DNA from 3 places in the Paenibacillus sp. JJ1722 genome. Region 1 is predicted to be linked to each of the others. Evidence: predicted binding sites of a transcription regulator. Region 1 holds the regulator's gene; each other region holds the start of a gene.
What was found. Region 1 encodes Rex, which represses fermentation and respiration genes when NADH is low (regulators of the CRP and FNR family bind a similar motif). Its sites were predicted from a motif close to TTGTGAAATATTTCACAA; they were not measured.
Positions count from the first base shown of each region.

Region 2: the regulator Rex is predicted to act here: its motif matches at 1,804-1,821, upstream of adhE (bifunctional acetaldehyde-CoA/alcohol dehydrogenase).
Region 3: the regulator Rex is predicted to act here: its motif matches at 2,201-2,218, upstream of nirB (nitrite reductase large subunit NirB).

Region 1 covers NZ_CP182500.1:3,550,525-3,553,812, forward strand. Annotated here, with positions in the region: gene ACM1ND_RS15775 (amidohydrolase) at 1-1,046, opposite strand, end outside; gene ACM1ND_RS15780 (redox-sensing transcriptional repressor Rex) at 1,033-1,686, opposite strand; gene dinG (ATP-dependent DNA helicase DinG) at 1,731-3,288, opposite strand, start outside.
Region 2 covers NZ_CP182500.1:3,710,534-3,713,821, forward strand. Annotated here, with positions in the region: gene adhE (bifunctional acetaldehyde-CoA/alcohol dehydrogenase) at 1-1,728, opposite strand, end outside; gene ACM1ND_RS16605 (Crp/Fnr family transcriptional regulator) at 1,987-2,703, shown strand; gene ACM1ND_RS16610 (DODA-type extradiol aromatic ring-opening family dioxygenase) at 2,843-3,288, opposite strand, start outside.
Region 3 covers NZ_CP182500.1:749,888-753,175, reverse strand. Annotated here, with positions in the region: gene nirB (nitrite reductase large subunit NirB) at 1-2,094, opposite strand, end outside; gene ACM1ND_RS03460 (DUF4867 family protein) at 2,354-3,025, opposite strand; gene ACM1ND_RS03455 (beta-glucoside-specific PTS transporter subunit IIABC) at 3,022-3,288, opposite strand, start outside.

The sequences.
Region 1 (3,288 bases):
GACTTTGCACCGTATTCTGTTGCCAGACGCAGCGCTTCACTTGCAGGAACTGCCGTAGGGTCACCGGATACACCCTTGTGAATAAGTGCCGCCAGACGCATTTCCTCGAACATATCCAGGTTATTATTGCTGGCAGGACCATCCGTTCCGAGAGAAACAGTAACCCCTGCACGCAGCAATTCAGGCACTCTTGCCACACCACTTGCCAGCTTCAAGTTGCTACCCGGATTGTGCGAAACCGCTACACCACGTTCAGCCAGTAAAGCTATTTCTTCGTCGTTCAAATGAACGCCATGGGCAATAAGCGAAGGACGGGAGAAAAAGCCAAGCTTATCCAAATGTGCAACTGGACGCAAACCGTAGTCGCGTACGTTTTGCTCCACTTCGGCGATCGTCTCAGACATGTGCGTATGCAGTGGCAAGTCCAGATCATGCGCTGCTTGTACGAATTTTTCAATAAACGCAGGTGGACATGTGTATGGCGCGTGCGGAGACATCATCGTTGTAATACGCCCGTCTGCTTTACCATGCCAGTTACGCGCAAAAGTCACGGCCTCAGCCAGCTTGATTCGCTGTTCTTCTTCCGAGCATAGTCCAATTGCTCCACGCATCAGACTTGCACGAATACCTGACTCTTCAGCTACACGAGCCACCTCATCCATATGATCGTACATGTCCAGGAAGGTCGTTGTTCCACCTTTCAGCATTTCCAGCACAGACAAGGACGTACCCCAGTACACGTCCGTAGATGTAAACTTGGCTTCCATAGGCCACATTTTCTCCTGAAGCCATACTTGAAGTGCCAAGTCATCTCCATGCCCACGCAGCAGAGACATCGCCGCATGACCATGAGTATTAATCAGACCAGGTAAAAACAATAGCCCCTTACCATCGATCGCTTCCGTCTCTTCCTCACCCGCAGGCAAAGTTTCGCCAATATAAGTAATACGGCTATCCTCCACAATCATAAAACCATGGACTACCCCAGCTTCTGATCCATTTACGGCAAAAGAGCCGTTTTTAATCATCCATTTATTCACTGTCATATTGTGTTTCTTCCTTTCCGTCCTCCAAATAATAAGCGAGGCTAAGCAAATCAGTTGTAAAGTCTGTGGCATGAATCCGAATGTTGGCCGGTGCCTTGAGAGTAGTCGGTGCAAAGTTCAGGATCGCTCCAATTCCGCTCTCAATAAGCCTGTCAGCCACGTGCTGTGCTTCAAAATCAGGTACGGTAATAATCCCGATTCGAATGTTTTTTTCTTTCACAGTCGCTTCCAGTTCATCCATCGGTTGAACGACCAATGTATTGATCTTGGTCCCTACCTTATCCGGAAACGCATCAAATACTGCGACAATCTTCATATTGTCTTTTAAATAAGCGTTATAATTCGAAAGGGCTTGCCCCAGATTACCCGCACCGACCAATACGACATTAATTTGCTGGTCGATTTTCAGGATATGGCGTATTTTCTCAATTAGATAAGAAACATCATAACCGATACCCTTCCGACCAAAATCTCCAAAATAGGCGAGATCTTTACGGATTTGGGCCGGGTTCAAATCTAGCCTCTGTCCCAACTCTTGAGAAGAGACCGTAGCCACCTCCCGTTTGTGAAGTGCATTCAGATAACGTAAATATACGGGTAACCTCCGTACGACAGCCTCTGAAATTTTATCTGATTTCATACTTGCTCCCCCTAATTGTAACGAACATACTTAGTGTCCGTCCGTTATGCCTCTGTCTCCGGGGCGGATTGGAGCCATTCGGCGATGCGGGGCACCATTTGCTCCGATGGCATATGCTCCATTTTTGGTCCCGGTAACGAGTACAAAAAGTGCTTTCCGTAATAGGATTCGATCACACGCGTATCGTAAACGATAACGACCCCGTGGTCGCTCGCTGTACGTACTAACCGACCAAATCCCTGTTTGAAGCGAATGACCGCTTGTGGTACAGACAGCTTCATAAATGGATTCTTCTTCTGCTGCTGAAGCAGCTCGCTTTTTGCCTCCAGCAACGGGTGATTCGGCGGTTGAAACGGCAAGCGAACAATGGCCAGACAAGTCAGAGCCTTTCCTGGAATATCGACGCCTTCCCAGAAGCTGCTGGTTCCCAGCAATACAGAAGCTTTGGCTTCCTGAAAACGGCGGGTTAGCTTGCTGCGACTCCCACTGTCCACACCTTGTCCCAGCACAGTAATTTCGCTGGATGCTAAGGCCTCTTTGAGCGGCTCATACACTTGCCGGAGCATCCGATAGGAAGTAAACAGAACGAGCATTCTCCCCCGCGTCGCCTGAGCAGTCGCTCCTAGAGAGCTAACGAGCATATCTACAAAGTGTGCATCTCCTACACTGCCCTTCACGCTTGGGAAATCCCGTGGAATGACCAGCAACACCTGATCCCTGTAATTAAAGGGTGACGGGAGCTGCGAAGTCATCAGCCGCTCTTGATCTGCGGCCTCCTGCAAGCCGAGCTGATCGATCATGTACTGAAACGACTTATCTACCGATAAGGTAGCAGACGTCAGAATAATGCTTCTTTTTTTGTCAAAAAACATTTCTTTCAACTGGCGGCTCACATCGACGGGCACCGCATAAAATTGCAATGATTTACTACGGAATTGCCCACTCGCTTCGAGCCAGTATACGGTTGTTTCATCATCGAGTCGGATAAAAAAGCGCAAATTTTCTCGGATTCCCGCCAAATCCTTGAGCAGACCCGTGATATCTGTAATAAGGCTATCTGCCGCATAATCGTCATGTTCTTCCTTGACGTCCAGCATCAGCTTGTCGCCCTTGCGCAAAATTTCGCTCATCGTTACATATAGCTGATTTTCCAAAGCACCCGCCTGATCCCACTTTGCAGGCTTGGCCGAAGGTTTGAGACGGGAAGAAAACTGTCCTGTTTCACCCGGTGTCGCATCGCTTCGCTCTGGCAACATGCCAAACAGCTTGTCGCTTAGCAGGTCCCAAGTTTCCTTAACCTCTAACACGAGCGGATACATCTGGTCGATGGTTGAAGCCCAATCCGCCGACTTCTCGTGCCCCGATTTTGCCAACTGTTGACGAAGTGAAGGCAGTTGTCCATTCTTGCTGTCTTTGAACAGTCGCGTCAGTGTATGCACGAGTGTGAAATATTTCATATGCATACCTAGGTGCTTACCAGCTACTTCCTCCAGGTGATGGGCTTCATCAATCACCAGATGTTCATAGCTCGGCAACAACTGGTGACTGGCTTTGACGTCTGTGAACAACTTAGAGTGATTCGTAATAACGACATCCGCTATC
Region 2 (3,288 bases), 160 kb from region 1:
TTTTAAGTTATTGAAATCAGTATCTGGATATTCATAGAACATCCACATGCCTTTAGCCGCATCCATTGGCGAACCGCCGCCCAGTGCGATGATGCAATCCGGTTGGAAACGTCTCATCATTTCTGTACCACGTTCTACCGTAACTGTCGATGGATCTGGCTCTACTTCAGAGAACACTTCGATAGCTACCGGTGTTTGGCGTTGATGCAGATAATGAATAACACGATCCACATATCCCAGTTTTACCATCATAGGGTCCGTGATAATGGCTACACGTGTGATATCAGGCATTTTAGCAAGATACTGTGTCGAATTTTTTTCAAAATAGATTTTGGAAGGTACTTTGAACCATTGCATATTCACCGTCCGTTTCGCCACCCTTTTCACATTAATCAAATTGACTGCCGATACGTTCGACGAAGTCGAGTTACGACCGTACGAACCGCAACCGAGTGTCAACGAAGGAAGATTGGTGTTGTAAATGTCGCCAATCGCACCATGTGTGGAAGGTGCATTTACAATGATACGTCCTGTTTGCAGACGGTTTGCGAAGCGGGCGATAACGTCCTCATCGTTCGAATGAATAGCGGACGAGTGGCCCATGCCCCCGAATTCCACGACTTCAGCAGCGCGTTGAATACCTTGTTCCGCATTTTTTACTTTATAGCAAGCCAATACAGGACTCAATTTCTCCGCAGACAATGGGAATTTTGTTCCTACCCCTTCAATCTCAGCGACCAAAATTTTAGTTCCTGCTGGTACTGTGATACCACTCATTTCAGCAATTTTCACAGCAGACTGCCCGACGATTGCTGGGTTCACTGCACATTTCTCGACATTCATAGCTCCTTGAGTGAGCTTAGCTGCTTCTTCTTTATTTACAAAATAGCAGCCGTTAGCGATCATCAATTTTTTCACTTGTTCGAAGATTGGCTCTTCGATAATAACCGCTTGCTCGGAAGCACAAATCATACCGTTGTCAAAAGATTTAGAGAGGATAAGATCGTTCACGGCCTGCTTGATGTCTGCTGTTTTTTCAATAAAGCAAGGCACGTTACCTGGGCCTACACCCAGAGCAGGTTTACCGCAGCTATATGCCGCCTTAACCATGCCTGATCCACCAGTTGCCAGAATCAGAGCCACATCCGGGTGATTCATGAGTGAATTTGTCTTATCCATCGATGGAGCTTCAATCCATTGAATACAATCAGCTGGAGCACCATGTTTGACGGCTGCTTCGAGCAAGACGCGGGCTGCTTCCGCACTACACGATTGAGCAGATGGATGGAAACCGAAAATGATTGGGTTACGTGTTTTAATGGCAATCAACGCTTTGAACATCGTAGTCGAAGTCGGGTTTGTCACTGGAGTGATCCCCATGATAATGCCGACTGGCTCTGCTATCTTTTGAAAACTGTCAAAATCATTGTCTTCAATGACACCGACGGTTTTTTCATTTTTGATACTATGATAGACATATTCTGTTGCAAACATGTTTTTGGTGATTTTGTCCTCGTACACACCGCGTCCTGTTTCTTCAACAGCCAACTTCGCCAGGTACATGTGTTTATCCATCCCTGCGAGTGCCATAGCTTGTACGATTTCGTCAATCTGTTCCTGATTCATACTCATGAAAGCTTGCTGTGCCCGGTTCCCCCGGTCAATCAGCGTTTGAATATACTGCTCTGCGCTTTGCTCTTTTTGGATAACCTCGTTTTTAACAGCCATTTCCCTCATCCTCCTGTTATCTCGTGTACTATCTCTTGTTCACGCACTGATCGTAACACAGCTTTTCAAGATATATTGTGATTTTTTTCACAATCTATTTAAAATTTTATTTTATGAAGTGAATTAAATCACAAAGTTTGGAATTCTGCCACTTTTACCCCCTCTTCTTGCCCCAAAAACGCATTGCGCAGGTATATAATGAATTTGAATTGATCAAGTTGCAGATAAAAAACATAGGATACAAAGGGGAAATGGACGATGAGAAACCCTACAAATGTAATGGAAGCCCGCGGCAACACCTGTTGCTTCTCGGAGGCCAGCTTCAACCGGTTGCAAGTGATGATGAAAGATCGAGTTATGCCAGAAAGCTCGCATCTGTTCTGGGAAGGAGATACAGCGGATAAGCTGTTTTATATTAAGCGCGGACGCGTGAAAGTAACCAAAACAACGGATGAGGGTAAGGAACTTATTCTATATATGTATCAAAGCGGCGATCTTGTTGGTCAAGCCGATCCATTTTTCGGTACTAAGCATTCCTTTTCTGCTGAGGTTCTGGAAGACAGTGATATTGGCGTAATCGATCATACAGATCTGGAGCTACTTATTTGCCAGCATTGTGATTTTGCGATTGACTTTATGAAATGGATGGGTTCGCATCATCGCATTACTCAGACTAAGTTCCGCGATTTGATGATGTACGGCAAGCCTGGCGCTTTATGTTCAACACTCATCCGTCTATGCAATACCTATGGTGAGCCTCACGGCGAACATATCCTGATTCATAAAAAAATTACTCATACTGACTTATCAAATATGATCGGTGCGACTCGGGAAAGCGTAAACCGGATGCTTAGTGATCTACGTAAGAAAAATGCAGTTGAATATGATAATGGCATGATTGTTGTCAAGGATTTGGAAATGCTGCAAGGCGTATGTCATTGTGAATTGTGCCCTCGTGAGATTTGCCGCATATAATAAATCGTTTTTTACGTAAAAGGGAGTGTTATAAGCCATTATAGCTTATAACACTCCCTAATTTATTTCCACTCCTCTACTTATACAGAAGCAGTTGCGAAGCATTTTAACAATAGTCCTTCTTCTGGCAACACACTTTTTAAAACTGTAAGCATAGATAACTTAAATTCCCCATCTCATAGCTTCTATGGATGACCTTGGCTTTGTTTGCAGGATTACCACTCCCCATTGCAATAAACAACGGTACAAAGTGCTCTGCTCTTGGTACGGCCTGGCGAGCATACGGTGCTTCGCTTTCATAGTGATCCAAAGCCTCTATATCTCTACTTTGCACTTTTTCAATAATCCAATCATCAAAATCTATAGCCCAAGGTTCTGTTTTCGTTTCCCCCCATTTGACGATACGCAGATTATGAACAGTCACTCCACTGCCAATGACCAGAATATCTTGTTCTCCCAGTCCACGCAGCACTTCACCAATGGCATATTGTGCTTTGGGCGAAAGATATGGATTTACTGAGATCTGAACTACCGGAATGTCTGCCTCAGGATACATACGATGCAACAATGTCCAGGATCCATGAT
Region 3 (3,288 bases), 2.8 Mb from region 1:
CCAGCCCCCATCATTACCTACGATTCCGATATCTTTGGTACATGATTCCGCACAGTTGCGTGGACATCCATTAACCGCTAATTTGAATTTTGCCGGGAAATCCAGTCGTTCGAATTTCCGTTCCAACACTTCTCCCATTCCCATCGAGTCCTGTGTGCCAAACCGGCAAAATTGTGATCCAACACAGGTTTTAACTGTACGAAGTGACTTCGCGTAGGCATATCCCGACGGCATATCGAGTTCTTCCCATACTTTAGGCAGATCCTCTTTACGGACACCGATCAAATCCAGCCGCTGTCCTCCTGTTACTTTAACGACCTTAACGTTGTATTTAAGAGAAACATCTGCTATCTTCTTCAAATCTTCTGGGGTCGTTACACCACCGTACATTCTAGGAACAACTGTAAACGTTCCATCCTTTTGAATGTTCGCGTGCAATCGCTCATTTACAAAACGGGAATCTCCCTCATTTTCATAGGTATCCGGGTTAATCATTCCCAGATAGTAATTCAGCGCTGGCCGACATTTGGAGCATCCTTCATCATTATGCCAACCCAGTACATTCATAACTTCACGCGTTGTTGTCAGCCCTTTGGTTTTGATCGCTTCCACAATCTCGTCCCGACTCAAAGTTGTGCAGCCACATATTCCTTGCTTGGCTGACGTCTTGAAGCTGTCTCCAAGAACGTACTGCAGAATTTGCTCTACAACCGGCTTACACCCTCCACAGGAACGCGTTGCTCCGGTACATGCCTTAATTTCATCGACTGTGGTCAGTCCATTATCATTAATCGCATCCACAATCGTCTTTTTGGTTACACCGTTACAGCCACAGACAATTTCATCATCAGCCATCGTTTCAGCGGATAATGATTTCGCCCCGTCCTTGCTGCATCCAGTACCCATGATCTGTCCATATATCTCATCTGTCATCAACGTTTGCTGACGCACATATTTTTGAAGGCTAGCAGATTCGCTCACATCGCCAAACAGTACAGTTCCAACAATCTTATTTTCACGAAGCAGCACTTTTTTGTATGTGCGCTTCCACTCATCCTTTGCCACAATCACCGTATGTTCAGGCTGGGTTATGAATTCGCCAGCTGAGAAAACATCCACTCCTGAAATTTTGAGCTTGGTGGAAACCACCGATCCCATATAACCTTCAGTATCCGCACCTGCCAAATGTTTGGCAATTACACTCCCCTGTTCAAACAGCGGAGCTACCAAGCCGTAACAGGTTCCGCGGTGTTCAACACATTCCCCTACAGCATATACATCCGGCACGGAGGTTCTCATCAAATCATCGACTACAATACCACGGTTCGTTTCCATACCACTTTGCACAGCCACCTGAATATTAGGTTTGATCCCGACGGCCATAACGACCAAATCCGCTTCCAGCTCGCTTCCGTCTGAAAACCGCAGTCCTTGTACCCGATCTTGACCGTACACCTCCGCAGTTTGCATTTGCATAGCAAACTTGATTCCCTGGCGTTCTAGTTCTGTTTTCAGCATCGCAGAGGCTTCCCGGTCCAGCTGGCGTTCCATCAAATCCTCCATTAAATGAACGACCGTAACATCCATACCCAGGTTGACCAAGCCTTTAGCTGCTTCCAGCCCCAATAGGCCTCCACCAATGACAGCTGCCTTTTTAAAGGTCTTTGCTGCCTCAAGCATTGCCGAGCAATCGGCGATATCTCGGAAACCGATGACACCCGGTAATTCTTTACCCGGAATAGGCAGAATAAATGATTGTGAACCAGTAGCTACCAAAGCTACATCGTAATCAATTTCCAGTCCGTCTTCGGTGCGAATCTTCTTGTTCTCACCGTCAATGCTTTTCACCATTTTTCCTGTATATAAAGTAATCCCTTGATCCGCGTACCATTGCAAATCGTTCAGTATGATATCATCAATCGTTTTACTACCTTCCAACACATAAGAGAGCATGATCCTGTTATAGTTCGGATGCGGCTCATTTCCCAGGACCGTAATTTCATACTTATCCGTTAATTTCAAAATTTGTTCGACCGTATTGATACCAGCCATCCCGTTCCCTATAACCACAAGTTTTTGTTTACTGTTTATCATATACCGGTTCCTCCATTCATTCGACGATGCTTCCTATCCGACGACATCTCCTACGTTCCTATGAATATTGCTTATGCTTCTATTTTAATGCAGCAGATAGAGCTATATGTGATTAGAATCACAATGTAGTTCAAATTAAAAATATTTAGGGATTTCCCTATTCTGCTTCAAGGGATAAAGGTAAGCAGCTGAAATTGAGTTAAAAAAAAGGACCAGCTAGCTGGTCCCTTAGTTTAATTTATGAATGATGGACTTTTACTCAAATGGGAGAAATATTCAGCAACTTCCCGTGCAGCCCGGGATGGACGCCAGCCGCGATTTTTTCCATCTGTGTACTATGAACCATAAGAAATTTATTTTTCTTAGTCAGCAGTAGGTTCCCCCGGCTACCTTCTCCCGCTTCAAGTGGCATATTCGTTCCTGCCGGAAGGATCACAATCGTCAAATATCCTTCACTGTCAACTTTACAGGGAGCATAATGAAGTGTCGTTGAATATATCTCGACAACCGTGTTTTTAGGCTGAAAAAACACCTGAACATTTGCACTGTCATAGGAATTGTCCTCAATGTCCTGTACTCTGCCGACAAGATGAATACAGTCTGTAGCGGCAATCACCACCTCGCTGCCCTGATGATATTCCAGCCCGGTCAGACCCGTATTCTGACCTGCGCAAAAACCAGCCTGAATTGGAAGTTGGCCGTACACCTCATCTTGAATCCGGTGAATTACACCGAAGTCTTCGAGTTCTGCGACCGAAGGTACATAATGGTTTCCCTGATCGGGTACGCTGGTCGTTTCTTTTGCATACTTGATAAGCTCTGTGGTATTAAAATGAGGCAGCAGCCTTCCATACGGGCGGAATGCTTCGCTCATTACCTCATAAATAACCAAAGGTGCATTGATTTGATTTAGTCTTTCCGTAGTCTTCATAGCTTGACCTCCAGCAATGAATCTCCTGTGTACACTCGGTTATTTCCCAGCACCTTAACGTCAGAGTATTCGGCTGTATTCGTCACAATAATCGGTGTAGTCATGTCATAGCCCAGAGCTTTAATTGCTCCAATATCAAACTCGACCAGCAGTTGACCTTTGGTAACCCGATCCCCTTCTGAGATATGCGTTTTAAAATGCTGTCCTTTCAACTTGACGGTGTCCATACCGATGTGAACCAAGATCTCCGTTCCTCCATCCGA